Regions from separate parts of the Colwellia sp. MB3u-4 genome, predicted to be linked through region 2. Evidence: riboswitches for the same ligand, from Rfam matches in the RefSeq annotation. Region 2 holds a riboswitch; the other holds the start of a gene.
What was found. A riboswitch is a leader RNA that binds a small molecule or an ion and turns the genes downstream of it on or off. The one in region 2 is predicted to bind thiamine pyrophosphate.

Region 1 (15,866 bases), on a different contig from region 2:
TCGGTGTTATCAACGGTAAAGTTAAAGGTGGCTTCACAGTTGAAGTTAGCAATATCCGTGCTTTCTTACCTGGTTCACTAGTAGACGTACGTCCTATTCGTGACACTACTCATCTTGAAGGTAAAGATTTAGAATTTAAAGTTATTAAGCTTGATCAAAAGCGTAATAACGTAGTTGTATCTCGTCGTGCTGTTATCGAATCAGAAAGCAGTGTTGAACGTGATGAACTATTAGCTTCTCTTGCTGAAGGCATTGAAGTTAAAGGTATTGTTAAGAATCTTACTGACTACGGCGCATTCGTAGACCTAGGCGGCATTGACGGCCTACTTCACATCACAGATATGGCTTGGAAACGTGTTAAGCACCCAAGTGAAATCGTAAATGTTGGTGATGAAATTCAAGTTAAAGTATTGAAATTCGATCGTGAGCGTACTCGTGTATCTCTAGGTATGAAGCAGTTAGGCGAAGATCCATGGGTTGCTATCGCTAAGCGTTACCCTGAAGGCGCTAAGCTTACAGGTCGCGTAACTAACTTAACTGACTACGGTTGTTTTGTTGAGATTCAAGAAGGCGTTGAAGGTCTAGTTCACGTTTCTGAAATGGATTGGACTAACAAAAATATCCACCCATCTAAAGTTGTTAACTTAGGTGATACAGTTGAAGTTATGGTGCTTGAAATTGACGAAGAACGTCGTCGTATTTCTCTTGGCCTTAAACAATGTATCCCGAACCCTTGGGAAGAGTTTGCTAAGAACTTCAACAAAGGCGACAAAGTATCAGGTAAGATCAAGTCAATTACTGACTTTGGTATCTTTATTGGTCTTGACGGCGGCATTGATGGTCTTGTTCACTTATCTGATATTTCATGGGCTGGCGGTGAAGAAGCTGTTCGTGAATACAAGAAAGGTGATGAGATTTCAGCGGTAGTATTACAGGTTGATCCAGAACGTGAACGCATCTCTTTAGGTGTTAAACAAACTGAAGATGACCCGTTTAATCAATATCTTGCAGATAACAAAAAAGGTGCTATTGTTACAGGTAAGGTTATTGAAGTAGACGCTAAAGGCGCTAAAATTGAATTAGCCGAAGGCGTTGAAGGTTACCTTCGTGTTGCTGATATTTCACGTGAACGTATCGAAGATGCGACTACTGAATTATCTGTAGATGACAGCGTTGAAACTAAGTTTGTTGGTGTTGATCGTAAGAACCGCACTATCAGCTTATCAATCAAAGCTAAAGATCAAGCAGACGAGCGTGAAGCTATGGATACATTGAACCAAGCACCAGAAGAAGAATCTGGTCTTAGTGCAATGGCTGAAGCGTTTAAAAACGCTAAGATATAATTCCTAGCTATACCAAGAGAAGAAGAACTACATTAAAGTAGTTCTTCTTTATTGTTTAAATCCGATGGCGCGAAGCTATAGTGAACACTGGAGGTCACATGACCAAGTCAGAACTCATTGAAAGATTAGCAGATAAATTAAATCATTTAGCTGCGAAAGATGTAGAACAAGCTATTAAAGAAATTCTTGAAATGATGGCGCACACTTTGTCAAAAGGTGAGCGTATTGAAATTAGAGGTTTTGGCAGCTTTTCGTTGCATTATCGCGCTCCTCGTGTGGGACGGAACCCAAAAACTGGCGAGTCTGTCGAGCTTGACGGAAAATATGTTCCACATTTTAAACCTGGTAAAGAATTACGTGAAAGAGTAAATCTTTCAATCGCGTAATTGCAGAATTTATGACTAAACGGCATGCTATCAGCATGCCTTTTTTTTGTGTTGTTTTGGACGAACTATTATGCGCCTTTATATTACTGTTATTCTTTTTCTTATCTTACTTGCCATTGCATTTGTTTTTGGTAGTCAAAATGATCAAGTACTGACCTTAAATTATTTGATTGCAAAAACTAATCTTTCAGTTGCTGCAGCCGTCAGTTTATTTACCTCAATAGGTTTTGTGTTAGGATTGTTATTTGCTTTGTTTTGGAAGCTGCTTGGCATGATAAAGAGCAGCAAAAATAATCAACTGAATACGGAGAAGAAGTCTTAGTATGCTAGGATTATTATTCTTATTGTTACCAGTTGCTATGGGCTATGGTTGGTTTATGGGACGCAATAGCGTTAAACAAAACGACCATTCAGCTACACAAGAACTTTCAATTAAATATTCTACTGGATTAAATTATTTATTTTCGAATCAACAAGATAAAGCGATTGATTATCTACTTGAAGCGTTAAAAGTTGAAGATGATACCGTAGAAGCTCACTTTGCCATGGCAAATTTATTTAGACGTCGCGGTGAGCTTGATAGAGCACTGAAAGTGCATGAGCATTTAGTGCGCCAAAAACACTTACCTAATAGTGCTAAACAGCAAGCGGTATTTGAATTAGCAAAAGACTTTCTTAGCGCCGGATTATATGATCGCGCTGAAGCGATGTTTCATAAATTACTAAAATCAAAAATTTATGGTTTGAAATCGCTAAGCTCCTTAATGAAGATTTATCAATCAACAAAAGATTGGCAACAAGGTATTGCGCTTAAAAAAGCCATCGCAAAAACTCGTGACACAAAACTCTTACATACCTTAGCTAATTTCTATTGTGAACTTGCTACTTTGGCATTAGAAAAAGATGAATTTATTGAAGTCATTGAGCTATTAGATAATGCATTAAGTCATGATCCTAATTCATCTCGAGCAAATTGGTTGATGGCACAAATATATGAAAATCATCAGCAATATAATGAAGCCTGCCAATGTTATAAGGCTATTTATGAGCAAGATAAAGAATTTTTTCCCGATGTAATAGATAAAATGTTTATTTGTTATCAAGCACTTGATGCTGAAGAAGAGTTTTTCCAATTTATCAGAAAGGTTTATGAAGAAACGGGTGCCACATCAGCGCTTATCAAATATTTATCACATATAGAGCAAGTTAAGGGTGTTAATCAGGCGAAAAAATTTATCTTAACAGCATTAAATCGCCGACCCACTATCCGTGGTTTCAAGTATTTTGTGAAAATGCAAATGAATGATGGCGAGTCTGAAAATACCTCTGAAAATCTTGAAGTGATCCGTGAGCTTGTTTCAGCCTATCTAAATGTTAAGCACCGCTATAGTTGTAGAAGTTGTGGTTTTAATTCTAGCACCCATTATTGGTCATGTCCTTCATGCCATGATTGGGAGCAACTTAAACCTATACGGGGTTTAGATGGCGAGTAATGCCACACTCTAGTACTCCAATTTTACAGTGTTAGCAGATCAAGCCTAAAATTTTTGACTTGCTGATGCAAATGACAAAACATAATAATTAACAATATTTACTTAGTAAGGAAAACAGCATGAGAAATGCAAAAGTCGTTGTGGCGTTAGATTTTGATAACAAAGATGAGGCATTATCTTTTGTAGATAAAATTCAGCCGAGTGATTGTCGATTAAAAGTAGGCAAAGAAATGTTTACTCATTTTGGCCCTGATTTTGTTAAAGAACTTGTTCAGCGCGATTTTGACGTGTTTCTTGATTTAAAATTTCATGATATCCCTAATACTGTTGCGAAAGCAGTTGTAGCCGCTGCTGATTTAGGGGTTTGGATGGTTAATGTACACGCTTCTGGTGGTCTTAAAATGATGGAAAAAGCCAAAGCGGCTTTATTGCCCTATGGAGATAAGGCACCTTTATTGATTGCGGTTACGGTTTTAACCAGTATGGGGCCAGAAGATCTTGCTGGAATAGGTATTACTAAGTCACCGGCTGAACATGTACTGGATCTAGCGTCGTTAACTAAAAAAGCCGGTTTAGACGGTGTTGTTTGTTCAGCAATGGAAGCCGAATCACTAAAGCAATTATTAGGTAAAGACTTTAAACTAGTCACACCAGGTATACGCCCAGCAGGGAGCAATGCCGATGATCAAAAACGTATTATGACACCTCAACAAGCAATAGATGTTGGCGTAGACTATTTAGTGATTGGTCGACCGATCACTCAAGCTGAAAATCCACAGGCTGTATTACAAGAAATTAACCAATCAATTAGTTAGTTTTAACTATTAACTTGTATTTATCACCCTATCTATTTGACAAATAACGATAAGACTTCTAAACCTAATAAGGTGAATTATTATTTATGATAATTCATTTATATGGAAATTCATTTTATTAGAAGGAAGGTCTTATGAAAAAGCATATCTGTTATTCTCTTGTTATCTTATTTACGGTAATGTCATTGTCACTTCAAGCGGAAGGCTTCAACGAAACGCCAGCCGTTATTTCATCTCAAGAAATACAAGTTATTGATATTAATAAAGCGGATATTGAAACTTTAGCGTTATTAAAAGGTGTGGGAGAAAAACGAGCAAAAGCAATCATCGCTTATCGAGAGTTAAAGGGTGAATTTAAATCTCTTGGTGATTTAAGCCATGTTAAAGGTATAGGTCAGCACACATTAGAGCTTAATAAAGGCAGGATTAAGTTGTAATGATTGATAATTATGCACGAGCAGTGGAATAATTAAGATTAGATAATATAGTGCTAAAGGTGACAGTAAAAAGCCAGTCTATTGACTGGCTTTTTACTGTCTAGCTTAATCTTTACAACAAGCTATCTAGGGTCAATTCCATCATATCTTTGAAAGTTGTTTCACGTTCATCAGCTGTGGTTTGCTCACCAGTTTTAATATGATCGCTCACGGTTAATACCGTCAGTGCTTTTTTACCATACTCAGCAGCAACACCGTATAAACCTGCAGCTTCCATCTCAACAGCTAAAATACCGTACTTTTCCATTAAGGCAAACATTTCTGGGTTCGGTGTGTAAAATAAATCAGAGGTAAAAATATTACCTACACGAATTTTTTTACCAGTTTTTTCCGCTGTTTTTACCACGTTATGTAATAACTCAAAGTCAGCGGTAACGGCGAAATCACAGCCATTTAAACGTGAACGATTAACATTTGAGTCTGTGCTTGCGGCCATACCAACAATGATGTCGCGTAGTTTTATATCATCACGAACTGCGCCACAAGAGCCAATGCGAATAATACTTTCAACGCCATAGTCTTTATACAATTCTGTCGCGTAGATTGAAATAGATGGTATACCCATTCCTGAGCCCATCACTGAAACGGGTTTGCCTTTATAAGTACCCGTGTAGCCAAACATGTTGCGTACACGGGTGACACATTTTGCATCATCAAGAAAATTTTCTGCTATATATTTTGCGCGTAGTGGGTCGCCTGGCATAAGTACCGTTTTAGCGAAATCACCTGCGTTTGCTTCTATATGTGCTGTTGCCATGAGAGTTAACCTTTGTTAGTGGTGTTTCAATCACAGTAAGTTTTTAGCCATTGCTGATATATGGTATCAATTCAGCCGCTATCAAGGATGTTTTACTGATATGTCTTTTAAATATTTAAAGTGGAATTCTAACTGAAAAAGCGTTCGATGATCCAGTGATAACCGATGCCGCCTAAATAAATGCCAAAAATTCCGGCAATACCCGATAAAACAGGGGGTGCAGGTATGGGTAATTTCAGTAATGAAAATATCAAGCCCACAACAATACCTGTTATTGTCGCGATAATAACTTCGTACACGTGTTCTCCTAGTTGATTGTTAATTAATTATTTTAACTTAAGATCAACAATTACAACAATGAATTTGAGTTATTATTCAACACTTTTTGCTTTAACGCTGATTTCTCACTGTCTGATAAAAAGCTCGCTTTCAGCGAGTTTTCTTGCAGCTGCTTGATATCGTTATCATCAAAACCTAGGGTATTACGAGCAAGTTCATATTCATTTTTTAGCTCAATACCTTGTACCGCAGGGTCGTCAGTATTTAAACAAACCAATAATCCACGGGCTAGAAAGTCTTTAATGGGATGTTGACTTAAATCTTTAATGGTACCGGTTTGATAGTTTGAAGTTAAACAAGACTCAATGGCAATATCATGTTTTACCATATAATCCATAAGCTTCTCGTCGCGATGACACGCAACACCATGACCAATGCGCTTAGCATGCAATTGGTTTATTGCTTGCCAAATACTCTCAGGCCCGGCTGCTTCACCCGCATGGATAGTGGCATTTAATTGTGCTTTTTGTACTTGATTAAAATGATCAACAAACATTTCACCTGGAAAGTTGTATTCATCTCCGGCTAAATCAACCGCAATTAAATGTTGCTTATGAGTAAGCAGGGCGTCTAACTCTGCTTGGCACTTTTCTACACCAAAGGTTCGACTTAAAATGCCAATAAGGTTAATTTTTACGTCGTATAACTTACATGCTGCGTTAACGCCATCAATAACCGCTGCAACAACATCAGCAACCACAAGATTATTATTCATGGCCATGTAATAGGGTGAAAAACGCAATTCTGCATAATGAATACCGGCGTTAAAGGCATCTTCAACGTTTTCAAACGCTATGCGCTTACAGCCATCTAAGGTTTTAAGGACAGCAACGCCCCAATCAAGTTTACTGAGAAAAGCTAATAAATCGTTTTCACTGCCTTGTACTTGCACATGTGGAATAAAGGCTTCAAAGTCAGTTTCAGGCAAAACGATGTGATGTTGTTGTGCTAATGCCCAAATAGTTTTAGGGCGAATATTACCGTCTAAATGTCGGTGTAAATCAATTAATGGTAGCTGAGAATGCGTCATAGTTATTGGCAACCTAGATGAATGTGTTTGATGAAAAATACGACCAGAGTTTTCTACAATAAGCGTATTTATCTTGCTCTGATGTAAGATGATTTTATTATACCGTCTTTTTCGTATTTTATGTTGCTATTAGCGTGATAACACTGATAAATTAGCCAAGAGGCTAATCATCTAGGTGTCTAGACGTAAATATTGAGTAGCAATTATTCGCAGTATAAAGAGAAAAAATATGTTTGAGCAAACCGACGACGTTCGTATTAAAAATATCAAAGAACTTTTACCCCCTATCGCATTACTTGAGCGATTTCCTTCATCAGAACAAGCAACAAAGTCGGTTTTTGCTGGCAGAAAAGCCATAAGTGACATTTTTAATAACCAAGATGATCGTTTACTTGTGGTTATCGGGCCATGTTCGATACATGATCCCAAAGCGGCCTTGGAATATGGTGAGCGCTTAGTTAAATTGCGTGAAAAATATCAAGACACGCTAGAAATTGTTATGCGCGTTTACTTTGAAAAGCCAAGAACTACTGTCGGCTGGAAAGGACTTATTAACGACCCTTATATGGACAATAGCTTCCAACTTAACGATGGTTTACGTATTGGCCGTAAGTTGCTACTTGATTTAAATAACTTGGGCTTACCTACCGCCGGTGAGTTTTTAGATATGATCACCCCACAATATATGGCTGATTTTATGTGTTGGGGTGCCATTGGCGCACGCACGACAGAAAGCCAAGTTCATCGTGAATTAGCTTCAGGTTTATCATGTCCAGTTGGCTTTAAAAATGGTACCGATGGTACGATTAAAGTTGCTATTGATGCTATTGGCGCTGCTAGCGCTTCACATCATTTCCTTTCGGTAACAAAATATGGCCATTCTGCCATTGTTGAAACGGCAGGTAATGAAGATTGTCATATCATTTTACGCGGTGGTAGAAGCACAAACTTTGATGCCGATAGTGTTAAGTCGGTTACCGAACAACTTGATAAGTCAGGTTTAAATACCAATATCATGATTGATTTTAGTCATGCTAACAGCAGTAAAAAGTTTGAAAATCAAATGTTAGTTTGTCGTGACGTTTGCCAACAAATGAGTGCGGGTAATAAACAAATTTTTGGTGTGATGGTAGAAAGTCACTTAGTTGAAGGTCGTCAAGACTTAGCGCTTGGTGAAACGGGCACGTATGGCCAAAGCATCACAGATGCATGTATCGGTTGGCAAGATACTGAAACTTTGCTCGCCGAACTTGATCAAGCCGTTATTCAGCGCCGCACACTTTAGTCATGTTAATCAGCAATAGATAACAGAAAAATATAAACATAGGCTATTAATCACGCCAGTCAGTTAATTCCTGACTGGCGTTTTTCATTATAGCCAATTGATGACGTTGATTGCCCATCAGTGATAGTGAATTAACTGAGTTAATTAAAGCCAAAGAATTTAACATGCTGGTGACATATAGCCTTGTCATCAGCATGTTTATCGTTAAACTATAAATGTTCAAGATCTAAAAATTCATAAGTATAAAGAGGGTAAACCATGGCTGATAACAACACAGCAGAAGAAACTATATTTTCAAAAATTATTCGCCAAGAAATTCCAGCACCGTTACTTTTTCAAGATGATCTTGTTTCGGCGTTTCGTGATATTACTCCGCAAGCTAAAAGTCATATTTTAATTGTGCCTAATAAGCTCATTCCAACGGTTAATGATATTGAAGCAGAAGACGAGCTAACTATTGGTCGTATGTTTACTGTTGCGAAGAAACTGGCACAAGCAGAGGGCATAGCAGAAGACGGTTATCGTTTGATCATGAATTGTAATCAACACGCTGGCCAAGAGGTTTATCACATTCATCTACATTTAGTGGGCGGAGAACCGCTAGGTAGAATGCTAAACCCTAAGTAAACTAATTGCTTAAATAAGTATGTTATTAGATAAGGTTGATTACTTATTGCCCATAGCTCAAGTTAAGATAAGGCAATATAAAGTTTTTTTATTTAGGTTTTACGCTGTACTTTTAAACAAATATTGTTAGTATGCATATCGAACCAAGGGGTGCCTGAAGATTGTTTACAATTTTAATGGCTGAGATGCGAAGCGAACCCTTAGAACCTGAACCGGATAGTACCGGCGTAGGAATGGTTAAGCTAATCGCATTACCGTTATGTAACTTTATATTTTTTAGGCATTACTCGCTTGCTAACTATAATGCTACAGATTAATACCGAGTAGCTACCTCACTTCCCCATGCCGGATCCCATAACGTATTCCTAATCGAATTTATGAGATCATAATGACATTTATAAAATCACCCATTACTTTAGCTATTTTAACCAGTATTGTTGCTTCTACAACTTTTGCCGCTGACACTCCTATTAACACTGCAGAGCAAACAATAGAAGTGATTACCATAGACGGTGACTTCCGCTCTATGTCACTACAAAAAACCGCCAGTTCTTTATCTGTTATCGCTAGCGATGAAATTAGCGCGCGTAATGCACAGAACTTAGAAGAAATAATTGCTCGTACACCCAATGTTAATTTCTCTAGTGGCACACAACGCGCTAGGTATTATCAAATTCGTGGTATTGGTGAGCGTAGCCAATTCAAAGAACCGATTAACCCCTCTGTGGGTTTAGTGATCGACGGTATAGACTTTTCCAGTATTGGCAGCATAGCGTCAACTTTCGATGTTGAACAAGTTGAAGTTTATCGTGGTCCTCAAGGTACACGCTTTGGTGCTAATGCTATGGCCGGCATGATCAATATCACTTCAAGTGCGCCTACCGATGTCTTTGAAGGTAAAGTAAGACTATCTGCTGGAAATTATGACAGTTATAGCGCCGGTTTGGTTTTATCCGGTCCAGCCACTGAAAAGGTGAATTATCGTTTAGCGGTTGAACAGTACCGTAGTGATGGTTTTATCGACAATGACTTTTTAAATCGTGATGACACTAACAACCGTGATGAATTAACCATGCGTGGTAAGTTAGCTATTGCGATAAGTAAAGATTTAACCCTTGATATCACTACATTTATTGCTGATTTTGACAATGGCTATGATGCCTTTTCACTGGATAATACACGTAATACCTTATCAGACCAACCCGGTTTTGATCACCAAGATACCAAAGCGTTAGCGACTAAATTTACCTATCAAGGCCTTAGCGATTTTACCCTCGAAACTATCATCAGCTATGCTGACTCAGCATTAGACTACGGCTATGATGAAGATTGGGCCTATGTGGGTATTCGTCCGGCTTGGGAATATAGCTCAGAAGATCATTATTTTCGTGATAAAACATCAGCAACATTTGAGCTAAGAGCGCTTTCAGAGCAAGGAAGTGAAATTTTTAATGGCAGTACCGCTTGGGTAACAGGCATATACTTCAAGCAAGAAAAAGAAGATTTATTACGTCAATATACCTATTTGTCTAGTGATTTTAGCTCGTCTTTTGATAGCGATAATATTGCGGCATTCATACAATTTGATAGCCAACTGACTCAACAGTTAAGTCTAACAACTGGTTTAAGGCTAGAGCGGAGAAACGCAGATTATACCGATTCAGAGCAACTTAGTTTTGATCCAAGCGATACCATGGTAGGTGGTAAAGTGGTGTTGTCGTATCAAGCGGATAAAAATAATTTATTCTATGGCTCAGTGAATCGTGGTTACAAGGCCGGAGGTGCCAACACTGAGGGCAGTTTGCCCACTGAACTTCGTGAGTTCACGGCTGAGTATTTGTGGAATTACGAATTAGGCTATAAAGTCAGTTTATTGGATAATCAAGCCTATGTTCGTAGCGCCGTATTTTACATGGACAGGGATGATATGCAGGTGCGCACGTCATTTTTACAAGAACGTGAAGACGGCAGTACCGACTTTGTTTCATATTTAGGTAATGCGGCAACCGGCACCAATTTAGGCCTTGAACTAGAGGCAGGGTGGCAGATCAGCCCAGAACTTGAAGTTTATGGCGCTGTTGGATTGTTAGATACCCAATACGATGGTTTTATTGATGCTGACGGCAATGATAAATCAGGTGACGAACAAGCACATGCCCCTAGCTACCAATTTAATCTTGGTTTGAATTATCAATTATCAGATCACTTACGGGTGAATATTTCTGTTGACGGTAAAGACGAATTTTTATTCTCTGATAGTCATAACGAAAAATCTGCAGCAATTGAAGTGGTTAATATGTCAATGAGTTATGCAAAAGATGACTGGCAAGTGAAGGTATGGGCGCGTAATTTGTTTGATGAAACTTATGCTACGCGTGGTTTCTATTTTGGCAATGACCCAAGAGACGGATATAGCGCAAAAGCCTATTATCAATTAGCTGAGCCGGCGGTATTTGGTGCAACATTTGATTATAATTTCTAAGGAAATATAGGTCAATACTTGTGCTTAGCAACTTGCCTCTATCCGTTAGGTCTTGGCAAATAGTTTACATATCAATGAATGTTGTAGCATATTAGATAAAGTGTTTAATAGGCTACAACGTGGTACTGGTCAAATAAGAAGAAAGTTATTTATGAAAATATCAATTGAAATTAGTTTATACCCGTTAGCGGAAGAAAAATTTAAAACAGAAATATGGGCGTTTATTAAACGTTTACGCTTAGTCCCAGGGCTCAAGGTAGTGACCAACGGTATGAGTACACAAGTATTTGGCGATTATGACTTAGCCACGGCGCATGTGATGGCAGAAATTAAACATGTACATCAAACGCTAAATGCTGCGGTATTTATTTGCAAGTTTATAGGTGGCGATCGCTCTGTTGTAGAAGCCGAAACATAATGGCGAATGCAATCAGTGCATCCAGTGAAATTGTTACTTACTTCACCACCTTACCCTTATTAGAGTTGATCGCGGTTGTAGCATCATTACTGTATGTGGTGTTAGCGGCAAAAGGTAGTATTTGGTGTTGGCCTGCCGCCATATTAAGTACTGTGTTATATACGGTTATTTTTTATGATGTTTATCTTTGGATGGACAGCGTGCTGCAGTTATATTATTTATTGATGGCTGTGTATGGTTGGTTTTGCTGGCATAAAAATAAGCCCTCAAACACCCAGACTGATTCGAATAGGCTTTTGTATAGCCAATGGACCTTACAACGCCATAGCCGTATTATTGTGCTTTTAACGCTTGTGTCGTTAGTTTTAGGTTGGGTAATGGCGACTTATACCCTAGCACATTTTCCATATCTTGATAGTGCCACCACGGTTTTTGCGGTGTTTGCTACTTATTTAATTACCCAAAAGGTACTAGAGAATTGGTTATATTTTATTGTGATTGATCTAGTATCGATTTATCTCTATGTTGAAAAGGGCTTGATCCCAACAGCAGCACTCTTTGGCAGCTTCGTGATTTTAGCGGCTTATGGTTATTGGCAATGGCGCAAACAATATAAACTGCAATTTACCCAAGAGCACAATAACCTGTGCATCAATAATTCTGTTGCAGGGTAACTTGTTAGATAAAAAGTCGGACACAGGGCTAAAAGAGTGTCTGATAAAACCTAGAGTCGTGGTAACTTGTAGGAAGAATTTTGACATTTGATCAAGCAATAGTAGACCCGCAGCAACAATCGCTAGCACTAAAATTAAGCCATCTACCTTGTTTTAATCTCAAGGTAGATAATATCAGTGTTATTAATACGGGATTAAGCCAGCCTTGTTTTCAAGTTAACTATGACAATAAAACCTATTTTGCCAAGTATTTAATCACGGATAGTATAGAGCCTTTAGCGAGCCAATTCGCGGCCAGAGCTGGCATTGCTCCTAAGCTAATATATGTTGGACAAAACTGGTTAATTACTGAGTTTATAGCAGGTCAGGGGCTAGATAACGGCAAGCAGAGTGAAGAAGAAAAGTTAGCCGTCACAATAGCGCTATTGGCGCGCTGTCATAACATTGCTCTGTCGAGTACGAGTAGTAAGAGGGAAAGTAGTCACAGCAATCCTCAAAACTTAACACAAAAAATATCACTAACCGATGATCAGCTATCAAAACAGTCTTACTTACCAAGTCTGGATATATCTGCCACTATTAAGCAATTATTACAAAATATAGTACTTAGCTCTACTCAACATCAGGCGCTAAAATCCTTAGTCAATGTCTTTCAACAAAACTTGGCCGAAGCTCATAAAATAGTGCAGCACACCAGGCAAGTTTTTTGCCATGGTGACGCTAATTACAGCAATATTATAGCGCTGAAAAATGAGGCTAAAAACCCAGAAAATTTATATAAAATAATTGATTTTGAATGTGCATGCATCGCACCAATAGAATATGACCTTGCGATGCTAATGGCTGTTAATAGCATTGATAGCAGTAAAGTTGAAATGATTACATCGCGCTATCAGCAAGCATTAACTCGCTTAAATCAGCAACGAAAATTAACAAAAATTATCGAAAATTTAACAGAGAGTACACAGGAAAACAGTAATACCTCGCCACTACTAGTTACGTGTTATTTTGATTTTTCAATTTTAATCAATAGCTTATGGTATTTATCTCAATATCAGGGCCGTAAGTTAATAAAATACAAAATATTGTCAATAAAGCAATTAATGTTACTGGCAACTAGGCATCCACAGGTAAATAGGCTCTTAGATGAAATGAGATAAGACGTACAAATCTTAAGATTAGTGGTAGTGCTAGCATCGTGTGCTTAGCGCATAATTGCACTAACCCCACTTATTGGTGTCTTGTGTGAATTGGAAAGAGTTTGTAGAAAATAGAAATCGCTTATTTTGGTTGGTTCATACAGCTGGCTGGTGTGGTTTTGCCTTAGTACATTATTTAGGTTCATTACTGCACGATTTACGCGATATTTTTCTGATTATTATCTTATTGAATGCCTATGCCGGTTGGTTATTTACGGTTCCGCTAAGGTATATTTATCGTCGTGTTTGGAATTTCACACCGTTAAAAATAGCCATCGTGGTGATATTAACCTCTTATTGTACCGGCGTATTATGGCAAGTGGTAAAAAATATTAATTATTGGGAAATATACAAGCACGGCTATCGCCCTGATTTTTGGCTTTATTACACAAAAAACAGTCTATTATCCTTCTTCATTATTTTAAGTTGGAGTGCTTTATATTTTGGTACTAAATATTATCAAATGCTGCAAAAAGAAAAACAGAATGTATTACGTGCCAATGCCGTTGCCCATCAAGCACAGTTAAAAATGCTGCGTTATCAGCTTAACCCTCACTTTTTGTTTAATACCCTAAACGCGATATCAACGCTAATTTTGGTACAAGAAAACAAAACCGCCAATGGTATGGTCACTAAGTTAAGTGAGTTTTTACGTTACTCGCTGGATAAAGACCCGATGAAGCGAGTAACACTCGACAGTGAGTTGCAAGCCCTAAGGCTTTATTTAGACATTGAAAAAGTACGTTTTGAAGAGCGCTTACAAGTCACATTTAATGTGGCTAGCGACTGTAACTTGGCCTTAGTGCCGAGCATGATATTACAACCTTTAGCTGAAAACTCAATAAAACATGCGGTAGCCGTACAAGAGCAAGGCGGCGCAATTAATGTGTCTGTGCATCGTTTTGGTAACGATTTACTGATTGAGTTGGCTGATAATGGCCCAGGTGCAGAAATCAAAAATGGTAACTTATTTCGTGAAAATGGTGTTGGTTTGGTCAATACCCGAGAACGATTGCAAGCTTTATATCAGAATGATTTTTCGTTAGTTGTTGCCAACAATATACCCACTGGTGTTAAAATCAGTATACGAATTCCTTATGAAGTTGGCGGTCGAATATGAGCAAACAGCTCAACACCATAATTGTTGATGATGAACCCCTCGCTAGAAAAGGCTTAGCGGTTCGTCTGCAAGAGCACAAAGACATCAACATTATTGCCCAATGTACTAACGGCAGAGAAGCATTAGAAGCCGTTAGAACCTATCAACCTGACTTAATATTTCTTGATATTCAAATGCCGGGCTTAAATGGTTTTGAAGTCGTTGAAGCAATTATTGCACAGGGTTTGCATTTACCTATGGTGGTATTTGTTACCGCTTTTGACCAATACGCTATGCAGGCTTTTGAAGTACATGCACAGGATTATCTACTTAAACCCGCTGACGAACAGCGCCTTGCTCAAACCTTAGATAAAATACGCCAAAGTATCAGTAGTGAAGTTAATGCCCTTCATAAGTCAAAATTAGTGCGTTTAGTGAGTGACGTTACCGGTAACGATTGTGAAACAATTTTACAAGAACTAGAAAATAACGAACCGGTCAGTGTGTCGAGTTATTCTGATGTATTAGCGATAAAAGATGCCGGTGAAGTTAGTCGAGTGCCGGTAAAAGATATTTTATGGATTGACGCTGCCGGCGATTATATGTGTGTTCATACTGACGATAATACTCATATTCTTCGTAAAACCATGAAACAACTTGAAGCAGTGTTAGACCCTCGACGATTTCTACGCAGCCACCGCTCTACCATAGTGAACAAAAGTTATATTGATAAGTTTTGCAGCCAGCTCAATGGTGAATACTATTTAGTGATGACAAACGGCAAAGAGTTAAAAGTTAGTCGCAGCTATAAAGAAAAGGTTAAAAAAGCCGTGGTTGCCTAGTGAGACTTCGTTTATTAATAAGTCAAGGCTAACGCGTTTGAGCTAATTGAGAGAATTGAGAGAATTAATATAAGCGTTATGGTGTTGCCTGACTCAAACAAAAGATATACTGCAGGTCTTAGTAATAAATAAAAGCACTTTAGGGATCAACCATATGTACATGATAGTTAAGCACACCCATCTGACTATAATTATGCTTACTTTTATCTTTTTCATGATTAATTTTATCTTAACAATGAAAGGCTCTGATAAAGTCAATAATAAGCTGCTGAAGATTGGGCCACATATTTTATATACGCTTTTTGTTTGCACCTTTATTTACCTCGTTGCCGTTAATCCACTTAATTTGTATCCCTTTGTTAATGGTTGGGCATCATCAAAATTAGCTGGTTTTGTCATTTATGTACTTTCTATCACTTTGGCGCTTAAGTGGGCAAAGTCAACCTTATGGCGTGTTGTGGGTTTCATTAGTGCCGTATTTTGGTTGGCCATGACTGCAAGACTAGGTTTTGCTGATCATCTTAAATCCAAAGCTATTAGTGAAGATGCTAGTGCTTATATCGAGTTAGGAAAATCTATG
Region 2 (15,866 bases):
CTAAAAATTTAGCGGCACTGAAGTTTTCAACATCGACGTCTTGATGACCATATTCATTATCCCAGCCAAAGGTTTTGTCATCTGCTTTTTTTCCTAACGACAAGTGTTGAGACTTAACCGGTATTAATTGGTTTTCAGGTGCCACTGATGAATGTAAACACGGCTGCCATTGCTCTTGGCTTGTTAACCACTTTAATGGCAACATACGCATAATCACTGATGACGTTTCAAGGTGAATACGTTCGTGCTCGCAGCCCATCAATATCATCCAGGCTAACGAGTCTTGCGTAATAGGTAAACTCAACTCCATATTATCAATCAAATCGAGTACTAACTCATAAACTTGCTGGCGATAAGTTCGAACTTCATCAACACTTGGCCAGTCATAGTGTTCGCTATTAAGATCGTCCCAACTCATTTCATCAACACCGACCGCGCAAATAGCTTCTAAACGGCTGTTGACTCGCTGCTTAATATATTTGCCCAGTATCAACTTATTGACATAAAAAGTTGCGGTATGGCCAAAATAAAAAATTAACGGGTGGCGTAACCGTTCTGGCCTTAAAAAATAGGCATGGTCATGATTGATCAGTGAGAATAATGACTCATATGTCGACCAAGTATTTTTAAAGTATGCCGTTAACTCTTGTCGCTTTTCTGCTGTCGAGTTGCCATCAAGTGTTGGGGTATTTAATTGTTTTATCATTTAATTCTTCGCTAAATATGTTTGTAGTCCGACGTAGTATTTCAAAGCTCACGCTTTAAATAATAATACTTGGCCGTTGAAATTGCTTTAAATAACCATGTTGCAATAATTGCCCCATACTTAACTCTGTTGTTTTTTCACCATAACTGCCTGTGCCGCTGAGCGCTTTGTCTATGCTTTGGTTAAACCAATCATTATTGGCAAATAAGGTAATAGCTCCAACACTGTTGGCTTGATCATGTAACGAACTTGGTAATTGGCCATACGTTTCACTCTGCACTGGGTAACCATTTTTCATATCATCAATAGCTTCAATAACATTTAACAAAGCAAAAATCACATTCAAATAGGGGTTATAGTGCTCACTCGAGGCACCTAGCCTGTGTTCAACCCTGGCGGTTTTATGCCAATTATTCTGACTCACGATGACCTTGTTTTTATCATCATATAACAATGGCTCAACACCCATTTTTTGATTGTGTTTACCAATGTCTCTGTACAAAGCAATACTGCCTTGATGCCCGCCAGAAATATCAACAGGGGAGCAAAGCTCTTCCGCTAAGCCATATTTCGATTTTAATACTAATCGCTCAAAAGCTTCTTCTTCTGGCAAATAAATTAAGCAGCAGGCTAAACTTGTACGCAAAAAATGTTGCTGTAAACATTCACCAAAATCACCAGAAACCAGCAAGTTTCTTCCACTTACATCTTGTACGCTAACATTAATTTGTACCGCATTAGGGATATGTACCGCACGGTTATCGCCACTAAAAATACTTTCACAACCAGCAGCCAACTTGCCATGGTCACCCGCCCAAATAACAGGCTTAATAAGTGTTTTTGTCGCGCCTTGAACAGCAAACAATTTCGGCAAAATTTCAATAGCGCGACTAAGGTTTTGTGCCTCTTTTAATGGACTTTGGCCATTGAAAATCGACACATACTCCCATTGATTACTCCAATACTCAGCAACCACTTCACCATCAATACCCAGTGCTAATAAATTTCTATTCACCTGCCTATAATCTATATGCTTATCTTTTGGCTTTTGATAACACCCTTCCAGTTCAAAGTGTATTAATGCGCGAAAGCCGCGTTTATTGATGTATTCTTGCAGACCAGAAATTATGGCTTCTGCGAGCCTATTTAAACTATTCATAATGGATAAATACTTGAACGTTGATATTTTGAATATACTTGGATAATAGGAAAAATTATAGCTAAGTGGCTAATAATTTAGTTATACGTAGTAATGATGATTTAGGATTAAAAAACTTTAACTTGATTGTTATTCTGGTATTTTGCTCGATATAAAGCTTGGCCAGTATTGAGGTAAAACTGAGCAGTATTTTCAGGTTGGGACGACAAGACAAAAAAATGTCGCAATCTTGAGACTAGCAGTCACAATAGCTTATACCAATTTCATTAATTAGGTGGTCTACTTTATACGCAGGGAAAATGACCAAATATAAGGCATTTATTTTAATAACTAGTTGTTCTAATTATTAAATAAATAACGCAGTAGTTGGTTGTTTTAACCAGTAAAAATGATCAGATAATTAGTGAGATTGGTATTAATGTTATTTATCTATTTTTTGAGTGAGGAGTTGACCATAAGTTGCTCAACAATGTTTGACTGTGACCTTGTTTGACTGTGATTTTGTTTAACTGTGACTTTTGACGTTAAACTCGTACTTGCAACAATATTTTTCTGGGTAGCACACAGAGACACGGCTACGCCAATACTAGCAAAAATATCACTTTGGCGAAGAAGTGCTTAAAAAAATTTTCCAAACTTCTCGATAACATCATCACTAATGGGCGAGCCATAGTGATGATATGTTTTTGATTATTTTCAATGTCGATTAAAAATATCGATTAAGAAAACGATAATAAAGGTACTTTTTGTGGTTTCAGTATGGGTCTGTTGGGGATTAGTTATCTTGATAGAGTTCATTGAAGCTTTTAACGTTAAAGCCTTTAAGAACTTGATTGCCGACTTTTAATACCGGCACACCACGTAAGTTTAATTTGGCAAACTCTTTCTGGCCTGCTGGCGTCTTTACATTGCACAAACGAAACGCAATATTTTTTTCTTCAAGGTAGCGTTTTGCGGTCTGGCAATGTGGGCAATTAGTCATGGTATAAAGCGTGATACGTTGCATAAAGTGAGTTTTAAACAGTTAATTTACTCAATTATCGCATAGAATGAGCCTAACACACTCATTCCCGTGAGATATTATTATTGGTTACAAGCTAAGTTGCTTGCCATTGTTTAGTCACTAAGACCTTATCTTGATGCAGTATTCGCCCTTCAAAAACATCACCCGATACCACTTCACCGACACCGGCAGGTGTGCCTGTCATCACAATATCGCCGTCTTCTAGGGTAATAAAAGAACGAATTTCATCCAATATGGCTTGCGGTGAATGTAACATCATCGCTATTGAAGCAGATTGTCGGCATTCACCATTGATCAAAAGCGCTAACGATAGGCATTCATCAATAACATCTATCGTCACAAAATCGCTAAATAGTGCAGAACCTGTAAAGGCTTTAGCGCGCTCCCATGGCAAACCTTTAGCTTTTAACTGAGTTTGCAAGGCTCTTTTAGTCAAATCTAAACCTATAGCAAGGGCAGAAAATTTACCTTCTTGATATAAAAAACAAAGCTCAGCTTCATAATGCAAGGTTTCTTGATGGTAAGAGCAAAGTTGCTCACCAATAGCCGCATTAGGTTTCATAAATAACACCATATCATCAGGAACTTCATTACCTAGTTCGCTAATATGTAGAGCATAATTTCGACCAACACAAATAATTTTAGATGGTGTAATATAAGTATTATTAACTTTAACCGAATTCATTAGACAGCCTTTAATATATGTTAACGCACCATGCTAAGCGCAATCAGTGCCAATAACTATACTATACTATACTATAACTAATTTTAACTCGGGTTTAACACAATTTATTGGTGGCACTTTAACTGTATCTGAAGATTTTCGTTGTTGCTTAAAACGGTCAAAACTTACGGTTTCAAGTCCTAATTGCTGACTCATTTTCCCAAAGGTTTGATAGTCTTCACGTGTGAAGTCATCATCTACACGAGTCAGCAGACCATCAATATATGCGCTGTCACCATTTAAGGCAATATTGGCAACAGCAGTGTAAGGTTTACCAAAATCCTCAACGCGTATTGCGCGTACTGATTTCACTTCAAAAATCCATTTATCAATTTTAACATAACGGGACAAACTATCTTCAGAAGACTGATTTTTCATGTGGAGAGGTCCTTAAAGTCAGTAAAAATGATCGACTGTTTGGTTAAAGAAAACACTAACAGTCGAAAAAACAAGCTATTAACAGACAAAAATTATTTTTTATAATAAATGCTTTTTCATCTTAGCTAGGTATTGGTTAAATTCTTCTTCATTAATTTCTGTATCACCATTGATATCGAGCTGAACAAAAACTTTTGTTAATGTCTCATTTTTAGCTAATTCATTTGCACTTAAGCTATTACTTTTATCGACATCATAATCTGTGACTAATTGAGAAAAAGTGGCTGTAGGCTCTGCAACTTTAAGCGTTGTTTTAGTAACATCATTGTTAGCAAAAGCAAGGTTTGATGCCAGTGATGCGACAACAACAGTGATAGACAGTTTTTTTAAGCTCATATTGTTCATATCTGAATCCTTTTAATTAATAGCACATCAAGAAATATGCCGACCATGGCTCGTGCCACTTACAATAGATACTTAGCACATCTCATGCCAAAGCATATGTAATTGATTTTTATAGGTTTAAATGACCTGCTTAACTAGTCAATGTCTCCAATTAGCAACAACTTGTCTGCACCATAATTTATATATAGTGAATGGCACTGGCTAAATTATAAAATACACATACAAAACAGTAGTTTAAAAAAATAAAAAGCTGTCAGTACTATTGTCTCCGTATTGAGACAGCATTGTTTTTTTTGCGTTTTTAGCTAACACTATATAAATGTTTATAAGGAAAAAGGCCCAAGCACACATTGTGAGCAATTCAACCACACTCGCCAGTAAAGCGCATAATAGAAATTTGTCGATAAAAAGCTTATCAATAAAGTCATTAACCTTATTAGGCTTTGGTTTAGTCGCTTTACCTCTGGTCATTGCTTTAATTTTTGGTGCCTCGCAAGTCAATACGCTTGCTAAAAAAAGTGCCAGTGCAATTACCGGAATAACGGAGATATTGGATCAGCAACAATTACTGAAAAGTAGTCAAATCAAACTAGAACGCAGTGCTGCGCAATATTTAGTACTGCGAGACCCAGCTTTAGCAAATAGTTATAATGAGCAGTGCAAGCAAATATTACACTTAGCTCAACAATTAATTGCGGCAAGCCAAGACCAAAAATTACAACTATTGGTCGCTGAATATGCCCAAACTGTTACAGCACTGATTGAACAGACCATGCCAGAAGCTGTACAAAAATCGCCTACTGACAGCACAATCATCAAGCCAATACAGGTCAAATTTAGTGCCCTAAATATGACTTATGAGCAAATTACTCAGCGAAGTGGTGAACTTAACACCTTGCATATCACAAATATTAAACAGGCCGCGCAAGCTGTTCGCGATATTATGATCCAGAGTTTAGTTATTATTCCTATTAGCCTACTTATTGCGGCTGTATTTATTTTCTTAATCACTAGCCCGCTTAAAGTGCTTACCCAGAGTATTTTTCGATTACAACAAGGGCATTTTGATCATGAGATCAAAGTAACAGGCTCGCCAGAAATTCAAGAAATAGCGCTAGCCTTGGAAAGCATGCGTACACGTTTACAAGCATTAGAGTTACAAAAATCGAGCTTTATTCGCCATATATCACATGAATTAAAAACCCCCCTAGCAGCCATTAGAGAAGGCACTGAGCTGTTATATGATAATAGTGTTGGTGAACTCAATGCCGAGCAACAAGAAATTTCTCACATTATTAAAGACAGCGTCTTTCGCTTACAAAAGCATATTGAAGACTTACTCGATTTCAATATTGTCCTCGACTCAACCAGTTTACAAGATTCCAAATTGATACAGATTAATGAGGTAGTCTATCAAGTGATTGCAGAGCAAAAATTAGCTATAAAACGTAAAAAACTTATCCTTAATAATAAGTTGAGTGATATCGCTCTTTTTAGTAACCGTAAACAAGTAGCGGTTATTATCGACAATATTTTGTCCAACGCGATAAAATATTCACCGGATGAAGGCGTGATAGATATTTCGTCGGCACTAGTAGATGGCCACTTGCAGCTCTTTATTAGCGATCAAGGCATGGGGATTGCTGAGGGAAATAAAGACAAAATATTTGATGCTTTTTATCAAGGTCCGCCACCTGAGCAAAATTTAATCAAAGGTAGTGGTCTCGGCCTCACCATAGTTAAAGAACTCATACTGCGCCTTAATGGCGATATTGAATTTTTGGCTGCAAAAAGTGACCAACAAGGGACTAAAGTAAAAATCACCTTACCACGCGCTTTTCGCCAAGAGGAATCCGTTTAATGGCTCATTTACAGCGATTTTCATCCGCAATGAAAGTACTAAGCATAGGGTTACTGCTGTTATCTGGTTGTCAACTCATGACCAAACACGATAATAGCAGCACAAGTTATGGTGAGTATTACCTAATATTGCAACAACTTAACCAACAACAACTAACCAATGAGGTTAGTAAGCAACAAAAAACACTTGAAAAACCAACAAAAAAAAACAGCCAGATGCACTATGACGCGCAAATAAAACTCCTGCTACTTTATAGTCTACCTACGTCACCTATTTACAATGTTTTCAACGCTAAAGTATTGTTAAATGAATTGAACAGTGAGGATGAAAATGCCGCACTCGCTAATATCAACCCAAGCGATCAGGCTTTTATTTCCTTATTGCGCGATCAATTAAATCAATGTTTACTGATGAGAAGTCGCTTGCTCGCCCAGCAACAAGAGCTTCAACAAGCACAACGACAGCAGGCAATAAAACAGCAAGAAACCTTAATCGAACAAGTAAAGTTATTAGAACAAACCATTAAACAATTAAAAAATATTGAACAAGCTATTGATAAAAGAGATCAATAATTGCTAGTTAAAGGCACTATTAAGTGCACTAGCGATTAATATCAATTTAAGTTCTATTTTTAGCACTATGTTTTAGCCACATATTTTAGCCATAGATAAGCACTGAGAATAACCCATGACCAATCTTAATCCAGCTGCCGTTAAAACAGACAATAAAATTCTAATCGTTGATGACGACCCTAGCTTGCTGCGACTACTTGCTATCCGTTTGGCTGCAGCAGGCTATCAAGTTGAGTCAGCAAAAAATGCCAAAATAGCTCTAGGCCGACTCGAGAGTTTTCATCCACAATTAGTGATCAGCGATCTTAAAATGGAAGGCATGGACGGCATGGCACTATTTGAACAAATAAGAGCTAAGCACCCCCATATTCCGGTCATTATCATGACCGCCCACGGCACTATTCCTGATGCAATCAATGCCACTAAACAAGGGGTTTTTAGTTTTCTCACTAAGCCTTTTGAAAGTAAAGAACTACTGGAAATAGTACAACAAGCCATTCGCCTGCAACCGGCAGAACTCAACCACAGTCAGGCTGATAACCAATGGCGTGATAAAATTATTAGTCGCAGTACTATTATGGAGTCGCTTTTACAGCAAAGTAAGCAAGTGGCAAGAAGTGATTTTAGTTTACTTATTCAAAGCCAAAGTGGCACAGGCAAAGAGCTGTTGGCAAAAGCGATTCATTTGGCAAGTCCTCGACATCAACAAACATTTACCGCTATTAATTGCGCGGCTATTCCTGAGCAGTTGCTAGAGTCTGAATTATTTGGTCATATCAAAGGCGCATTTACCGGCGCAGAAAAAAATCATATTGGCTTATTTCAAGCAGCAGATGGCGGTACACTCTTTTTGGATGAAATTGGTGATATGCCCATGAGTTTTCAGGTAAAACTGCTACGTACCTTGCAAGAACGAGAAATACGCCCCGTGGGTAGCACACAAGCGATTAAAGTTGATGTGAGGATTATTTCAGCAACCCATAAAAATTTACAGCAAGCCATTATTGACAAAACATTTCGTGAAGACTTGTATTACCGACTCAATGTCGTTGAGTTAGAGTTGCCACCTTTGTCTGAACGTCGAGAAGATATCCCATTACTTGCGCAATATTTTTTAAGTCAGTCTGCAGACCAGTCACACATCAATATTACTGGTTTTTCGCAAGAAGCTATGGAAGTGCTGATCAGCGCAACTTGGCCAGGCAATATCAGACAACTACAAAATGTTGTTGAGCAAACACTCGCCTTGTCTACTGAACCATTAATCAGCGAAATGTTGGTAAAGAATGCGCTGCGCGATAACACCACGATTTTACCCTCGTTTGTCCAAGCCAGAGATAAATTTGAACGTGATTACCTTGCCAAACTATTAAAAATAACGGCCGGGAATGTTTCACAAGCAGCAAAAATAGCACAAAGAAATCGCACTGAATTTTACAAATTGCTTAATCGCCACCATCTTTCAGCAGAGGCCTTTAGGGAAGAATAGAGTAAGCCATTTGAGAATACAGCATTCGCTGCTATGAAGTAGTTTGGATAGCTAGATGTAAGCGTTTGCTATAAAACCTTAAGCAAAAGCCAAAGCAAAACCAAGAGTGAGGTAAAATAAAGCGCCACAACAATCCTTGGATGGTTGTTATGCTATCAAGTTAAGCGTTAAGCAAGGACTAACTCAAGCGAAAAACCACTATTTTTGTATCGCGTTGGCAACAGTCTTAACAAGCTGTTAAAACTGTTTTTGTTATTTAATATCAGTCATTGAATCAGGGGGTAGTTAAGTGTTTTACTCAATAGCCAGTAATTCAACATCGAAAATCAATAATGAGCCAGGCGGAATTTTACCTGCCGCACTCTTACCATAACCTAGCTCTGCCGGTATAAATAAACGAGTTTTCTCACCCACTACCATTAGCTGTAAACCTTCTGTCCAGCCCTTAATCACTTGATTTAAGCCAAAACTAATCGGTTCATTTCTTTCAACTGAACTGTCGAAAACTGTGCCATCAAGTAAAGTGCCGTGATAATGCACTTTCACTTTTGTGCTTGCCATGGGATGAAGGTCACCCTGTCCTGAGGTTAATACCTGATACTGCAAGCCAGAAGCTGTTTCAATCACACCGGCGACTTGTTTATTATTTTCTAAAAACTCTGCCGCTAGCACAGCATTAACTTTTGCCACTTCACGATTAGCATTATTGCGTACAAAGAAGCTGACGATTAAGGCCAGTACAATAATTAGCATAATATACTTAAACATTCTTATTCCTTATTATTATTTTTATGGTTTTTTTGCATTGTTTGTTGTGATTGTTGTAGTAATTTTCCGCCTTAATATTTAGGCATTAAAGAGCGTTTTATTTATTAATATTATTAACCTCGAGCTCGGTTAGCTTTCTGCTTAGCCCAACAGCTAAGTGCTGATCAAGTTGCAAATTGCCAATTGAGCATCGGTGCAAAGCCATCACTGGGTTACGAAAACGACCAAACATGCGCTTAATTTGATGGTAACGTCCTTCAATAATCTCAACTTGTGCCCGATAGTCGGATATAATAGTTAATTTTGCAGGCTGAGTCATAATGTCCTCAAACGCAAAATACATACCTTCGGCAAAAGCGGCTATATATTCGGCGGTAAGTTTATTTTGCAAGGTTACTATATAACGTTTAGTTATTTTTTTCTCAGGCAAAGTTAAGCGTTCTGACCAACGACTATCATTGGTCATTAGCAGCAAACCAGAAGTATTAAGATCAAGTCGGCCGACAATATGCAGTTCATTTTTAAACGGATATTCAAGTAAATCAAGCACTGTTTTATGCTTTGTATCGCGGGTTGCACTGACAACACCCACAGGCTTATTCAGCATAATATAATAGGCACAATTAGCTTGGATCACTTTACCGTCCAAGGTGATATGGCTAAAGGTATCAATAATTTCATCAATATCATGAGCGACTACATCATTGATCAATACTCTATTTTGCGCCAATATTAGTCGGACACTTTTGCGATTAACCTGACAATATTGTGCCAAAAATCGATCCAGCCTAGCCTTATTTAACGCCATAATAAAGCCGGTATAAACGGCATCATAATCACACTACATCCTTAATAAGATGAACATCGCGTTGCGGGAATGGAATTTTAATATTGGCTTTATCTAACGCTAAATAAATTTCTTTATTCGCTTCATATTTAGCACTGTATAAATTTTCTGTTGGGGTCCACAAGCGCACCGCGATGTTAATAGCACTATCAGCAAAAGCATCTATACCAATCAAAGGCTTACGGACTTTACTGACAATATCTAACTGTCCGATCACCTCTTCAAGCAACGCCACGACCGCTAACGGGTTTTCGCTATAATCAATGCCAACACTTAACTCTAACAAAGAGTCATGGCTTGAATTATGTAATATTTCACCCACGATATGTTTATTCGGAATGGTAATTTCAACATTGTCTTCATCTGACAAAATCGTGTATGCCAGTAAAACTTCTTTAACTAGCCCAGTAACACCACGCACCGTAATGGTATCACCCACCACAAAAGGGCGAATAATAATAATATTAAAGCCGGCCGCATAGTTAGCCAGCAAGCCTTGCAGAGCTAAACCAGCACCTAATGAAATAGCACCTATAGCGGCAATAAATGGCGTAACACTAATGCCTAATTTCCCTAAAGAAATGATGGTTATCATCACTACAATTAACATTTTACTGGTGTTCGCTAAAAAGCGACTCAGGGTGATATCAAGCTTATGTCGCTCACATAATTTCAGCACGACAGTCGCTATTTTACCTGCAAAAATGTAACCAATAATGAAGATGATAAACGCACCAATTAATTGAAAACTGTAATTGGTGAAAAACTCAACAATGATATTGTAAATACGACCCACTTGATCAATTTCATCTTTAAGTAAGTTGACGGGGTCTAAAGTTTTACTTATCTGCTCTGTTGCGCTTGAGCTGCTAGATTCAGCCATAAATTAATTCCATATAGTGTACGTTACTCAGTTTGTCTATATTACGACAATTTACCGCTACATTTGCATTATTATTAGCAATTAATCCGTAAAGTTAAACCTTGTACTGACTTTTGCTAACCTGATCACTTAAGTCGGTACTCACCACGCCAAACCATCATAGTGCTTATTAAAAAATGCCAGCACTGATGAATAATCAAAATAAAATAAGCTTTTAAAATGAAACAGCGCCGGTAAAATGATAACTTAAAATCTTATTATAATATCTTAACCCGTTATTTTACAATGCAATTAATGCCTATATTTTAATGAAAAACAATATACTCAACACATTAAATAACTACAGCAAACAATAAAAACTAATATAAGGCTTGATTGTCATTAAAAGTTCAAGCTAGAATAAATTACGTTTAAGCGCACTAAAAGCTTAAACGTATTGACTTGTCGGAGTGCCAAAGGGCTGAGATCGCGAAAGCGGGATCCGTAGAACCTGATTAGATTAATATCTGCGAAGGGAACAAGTGAGCAGTGTCAACAGCGCACCTAATTTTTTGCTAATAAACCTGCTCCTCGTTACTACCCCCATAAAGCTCCGCCTAACTTTTATTTAATAAAAAACAGGTGAGAGAACATGAGTTCAATTTCAAGACGTAAGCGTCGAAACCAAGCAGCGCAATTTTTAAAAAACGTTGCCGATCAATCCTTTCCAAACTCTAATAAAGTTTATGTCCCGGGTAAAATACACGATATTCGTGTTGGTATGCGCGAAATAACCTTGTCTGATACTTTAGTTAATGGCAATAAAGATCAGCCTAGCTATGAAAAAAATCCACCCTTGTGTGTTTATGACACTTCTGGATTTTATACCGATAACTCAGTGATTATTGATGTTCACAAAGGTATTCCTCGCGTACGTGACAGCTGGATTGACTCACGTGACGATGTCGAGTTTCTGCAAGAAAAAACATCTATCTACAGCCAACAGCGCGGAACAGACGAAGGCCTTGATCATATTCGCTTTGAACATTTACCTAAAGTACGTAAAGCCAAGAAAGGTAAAAATGTCACCCAAATGCATTATGCCCGCCAAGGCATTATTACGCCTGAAATGGAATATGTTGCCATTCGTGAGAATATGAAACGCCAAGAAGTTAAAAACGAGATACTGCTGCAACAACATCAAGGACAAGCATTTGGTGCCAGCATTCCTGAACAAATTACCCCTGAGTTTGTTCGTGATGAAGTAGCTAGAGGTCGAGCGATTATTCCAGTCAATATTAACCATCCCGAAGTTGAACCTATGATCATCGGCCGAAATTTTTTGATCAAAGTAAACGCGAATATCGGTAACTCAGCGGTAAGCTCTTCTATTGAAGAAGAAGTAGAAAAACTGGTTTGGTCAACCAAATGGGGAGCCGATACTGTGATGGACTTATCAACCGGTCGTTATATTCACGAAACCCGAGAATGGATTATTCGCAATTCTCCTGTGCCCATTGGTACAGTACCGATTTATCAAGCTTTAGAAAAGGTTAACGGCATTGCAGAAAACCTGACTTGGGAAATATTTCGCGACACCTTAATTGAGCAAGCCGAGCAAGGTGTTGATTACTTTACTATTCATGCGGGTGTATTACTACGTTATGTGCCGTTGACCGCCAAACGTGTTACCGGCATTGTTTCTCGCGGTGGCTCGATTATGGCGAAATGGTGTTTAGCCCATCATCAAGAGAATTTTCTTTACACCCATTTTGAAGATATTTGTCAGATTTTAAAAACTTATGACGTTTCATTTTCACTAGGCGATGGCTTACGTCCTGGTTCGATTGCCGATGCTAACGATGAAGCACAGTTTGCTGAATTACGCACCTTGGGCGAGCTAACAAAAATAGCATGGCAACATGACGTACAAACCATTGTTGAAGGTCCTGGCCATGTACCCATGCATATGATCCAGCAAAATATGACGGAACAACTTAAGCATTGTGGCGAAGCACCTTTTTATACCTTAGGCCCGCTAACCACAGATATTGCCCCCGGTTATGATCACATTACCTCCGGCATTGGTGCCGCTAATATTGGCTGGTATGGCTGTGCCATGCTTTGTTATGTTACCCCGAAAGAACACTTAGGCTTACCCAATAAAGAAGATGTTAAAGAAGGTTTGATGACCTATAAAATCGCCGCGCATGCTGGCGACTTAGCAAAGGGTCACCCAGGTGCGCAAATTCGTGACAATGCCATGTCAAAAGCCCGTTTTGAGTTTCGTTGGTATGATCAATTTAATATTGGCTTAGATCCTGAAAAAGCCCGTACTTACCACGATGAAGCCTTGCCGCAAGCGTCAGGCAAAGTTGCACACTTTTGTTCCATGTGTGGCCCTAAATTTTGTTCAATGAAAATATCGCAAGAAGTTCGAGATTATGCCGCTAATTTAAGCGATACGGACAATAGCGAACAGCCTATTAAAATTAAACTACTTGATGAAACCATCAGTATTTCAAGTCAAGGAATGGCTGAAAAATCAGCTGAGTTTAAAGCCAGCGGTAGCGAGCTATATCAGCCCGTTGCCAAGCCAGTAAACAATTAGCAGCTGAGCCGTTTAATTATGCCAACCATCGCTATTATTGGCGCCGGCCTTATGGGTCGCTTGTTAGCCTTGTCGTTAAACCGACAAGGCTACAAGGTAACGCTATTTGATAAAGACCAAAAAAACGGCCAGCAAAGTGCCGCTTATGCCGCCGCTGGTTTATTAACACCGCTGGGTGAAGCAATGCACAGCCCAGCCAACATTGTTGCTATGGGTTTTGCCGCCTTACCCTTGTGGCCAAAACTGCTGAACACCCTGTCAGGCTATAGCTTTTTTCAACAAACGGGTTCGCTAGTGGTAAGTCATGAGCACGACATCGCTGACTACCACAAATTGACACGTTTTTTAGCGAATAGTTATCCAAACCATGCTCAACAACAGCTCAACAGACAACAACTTTTGGCGCTTGAGCCAGAGCTTGCCGGTAAATTTTCGCAAGCGCTATATTTACCAGAAGAAGGTCAAATTGGTAATCGAAAACTACTACTCGCTTTACATCAACAGTTAAGCGATGAATGCGTTGAGTGGCGCAGTGAGTCTGAAGTTATAGCGATTAAAACCAACAGCTTTAATGCCGGTTGTGAGATTAACTTTCAAGCTTGTGGTGATCACCCTAATAGCCAGTGGCAGTCGTTTGATCTTGGTATTGATTGTCGCGGTATTGGCGCGAAAGCGTCAACCAAGGTAAACGATAAAGACAATGCTGAACTTGATGACTTACGTGCTGTTCGCGGTGAACTTTTTCAACTTTTTGCTCCTGAAGTTAACATCTCTCGACCTGTTAGACTGATGCACCCACGCTATCAGCTTTACATTGCGCCAAAAGGTAAAAGCCATTATGTCGTTGGAGCAACAGAAATTGAAAGTGACGATACCGCTGCCATGACAGTACGTTCAGCACTGGAATTACTCAGCGCGGCCTATAGTGTTCATCCCGGTTTTGCTGAAGCCAATATCCGCCAACATATCAGCCAACTTCGCCCTGCATTTAGTGATAATCAACCAAAAATAATTTCGCATAACGCTTTAATTCAAGTCAATGGCTTATACCGTCACGGCTTTTTAATTGCCCCTATTGTGCTGGCCCAAGTGTTAACGCATGTTGGCAACCTAATGCAACAACAGCAAAAACCTGTTGAACATTATCAATACTCTCATTGGCTACCTATTAGTATTTCCCCAAACGGAATTAACCATTAAAAGCCTAGGTAATAGTGGTTGAAGTCATCATTGAGTTAAGCATTAGTTAAAAATTAAGACCAGAATTGAGATAATAAATGAACATATATATTAATGGTAACGCCTTTGAACTCATTAATGCTGCAGAGCCATACAGCATAGATAAGGTGCTAGCCAAAACATTACCCTTAAGTCAGCAACAACAAAGCTTTGCCTTGGCACTTAATGGTGATTTTGTTGGCCAAGCAGATTACTGCAATACACACGTTAGCGATAACGACAGTATTGATCTGCTATTTCCTATTGTGGGAGGATAACGCATGTCGCTAAGCATTTATGGTCAACCGATAGCTAGTCGCTTGCTCATTGGCACTGCACTTTTCTCTTCGCCAGCAGTAATGAAACAAGCCATTTTAGCAAGTGGCTCACAAGTGGTGACCTTGTCACTAAAACGGCAAAATCCATTGGCCCAGTCAGGTGAGAAAATTTGGCGCTACATTCAAGATAGCGTTAAGCAAAACCAAGGTTTTTTACTGCCAAATACCGCCGGCTGTAAAAGTGCTAAAGAAGCCATAACCTTAGCGAAAATGAGTCGTGAGTTATTCCAAACAGACTGGATAAAACTTGAAGTTATCGGCGATGACTACAATCTTCAGCCTGATCCAGTCGAGCTACTCATTGCCACCGAAAAATTGCTTGCAGAAGGCTTTAAAGTCTTACCCTATTGCACCGACGACTTAGTTATTTGCCAACGTTTATACGAGTTGGGTTGTCAAGTAATCATGCCATGGGCCTCACCCATTGGTACCGGCAAGGGCTTAATGAATCCTTATAACTTGTCGAGTATTCGTCAACGATTACCTAACGCGACATTGATACTTGATGCCGGTATTGGCAAACCTTCAGATGCTTGCATTGCTATGGAAATGGGCTTTGATGGCGTGTTACTTAATAGCGCGATTGCCCTTGCTGATAACCCAGTGTTGATGGCCAAAGCCTTTGCCGCAGCAATCACTGCTGGAAAATCTGCTTATATCGCCGGCACTATGCCCGAGCGCCAAACGGCTCACGCTAGCACGCCAACATTAGACCGCCCTTTTTGGCATCACCCAGAGCATACTTAATGACATTTACACCTTCATTGCCGACACAAAAATTTAAAAAAAAGCCGATTATTTGGACCATTTCAGGTGCGGATTGCTCAGGTGGTGCCGGCATTGCCGCCGACATTAAAACGGGTCATGGTCTCAATGTTGAGGTTTGCCACTTGATAACCGCTAA

Region 1: it holds a riboswitch for thiamine pyrophosphate, as region 2 does, so the genes downstream of both, H4J61_RS09290 (TonB-dependent receptor) here and thiC (phosphomethylpyrimidine synthase ThiC) in region 2, are expected to answer to the same signal.

What each region holds. Positions count from the first base shown of each region.
Region 1 covers NZ_JACGVE010000078.1:38,838-54,703, reverse strand. Annotated here, with positions in the region: gene rpsA (30S ribosomal protein S1) at 1-1,343, shown strand, start outside; gene ihfB (integration host factor subunit beta) at 1,442-1,729, shown strand; gene H4J61_RS09335 (lipopolysaccharide assembly protein LapA domain-containing protein) at 1,800-2,051, shown strand; gene lapB (lipopolysaccharide assembly protein LapB) at 2,053-3,222, shown strand; gene pyrF (orotidine-5'-phosphate decarboxylase) at 3,342-4,037, shown strand; gene H4J61_RS09320 (helix-hairpin-helix domain-containing protein) at 4,172-4,474, shown strand; gene deoD (purine-nucleoside phosphorylase) at 4,587-5,291, opposite strand; gene H4J61_RS09310 (XapX domain-containing protein) at 5,420-5,590, opposite strand; gene add (adenosine deaminase) at 5,641-6,660, opposite strand; gene aroG (3-deoxy-7-phosphoheptulonate synthase AroG) at 6,890-7,945, shown strand; gene H4J61_RS09295 (HIT domain-containing protein) at 8,204-8,572, shown strand; TPP riboswitch at 8,709-8,823, shown strand; gene H4J61_RS09290 (TonB-dependent receptor) at 8,961-11,054, shown strand; gene H4J61_RS09285 (hypothetical protein) at 11,206-11,472, shown strand; gene pnuC (nicotinamide riboside transporter PnuC) at 11,472-12,146, shown strand; gene H4J61_RS09275 (phosphotransferase) at 12,227-13,306, shown strand; gene H4J61_RS09270 (sensor histidine kinase) at 13,392-14,465, shown strand; gene H4J61_RS09265 (LytTR family DNA-binding domain-containing protein) at 14,462-15,286, shown strand; gene H4J61_RS09260 (SirB2 family protein) at 15,441-15,866, shown strand, end outside.
Region 2 covers NZ_JACGVE010000082.1:1,919-17,784, reverse strand. Annotated here, with positions in the region: gene ovoA (5-histidylcysteine sulfoxide synthase) at 1-706, opposite strand, end outside; gene H4J61_RS12870 (hypothetical protein) at 762-1,865, opposite strand; gene H4J61_RS12865 (glutaredoxin family protein) at 2,641-2,871, opposite strand; gene H4J61_RS12860 (fumarylacetoacetate hydrolase family protein) at 2,963-3,574, opposite strand; gene H4J61_RS12855 (hypothetical protein) at 3,641-3,991, opposite strand; gene H4J61_RS12850 (hypothetical protein) at 4,091-4,396, opposite strand; gene H4J61_RS18095 (HAMP domain-containing sensor histidine kinase) at 4,749-6,257, shown strand; gene H4J61_RS12840 (hypothetical protein) at 6,257-6,829, shown strand; gene H4J61_RS12835 (sigma 54-interacting transcriptional regulator) at 6,945-8,318, shown strand; gene H4J61_RS12830 (FKBP-type peptidyl-prolyl cis-trans isomerase) at 8,613-9,086, opposite strand; gene H4J61_RS12825 (pseudouridine synthase) at 9,184-9,894, opposite strand; gene H4J61_RS12820 (mechanosensitive ion channel family protein) at 9,923-10,816, opposite strand; TPP riboswitch at 11,252-11,350, shown strand; gene thiC (phosphomethylpyrimidine synthase ThiC) at 11,448-13,406, shown strand; gene H4J61_RS12810 (FAD-dependent oxidoreductase) at 13,425-14,606, shown strand; gene H4J61_RS12805 (sulfur carrier protein ThiS) at 14,684-14,902, shown strand; gene H4J61_RS12800 (thiazole synthase) at 14,906-15,709, shown strand; gene thiE (thiamine phosphate synthase) at 15,709-15,866, shown strand, end outside.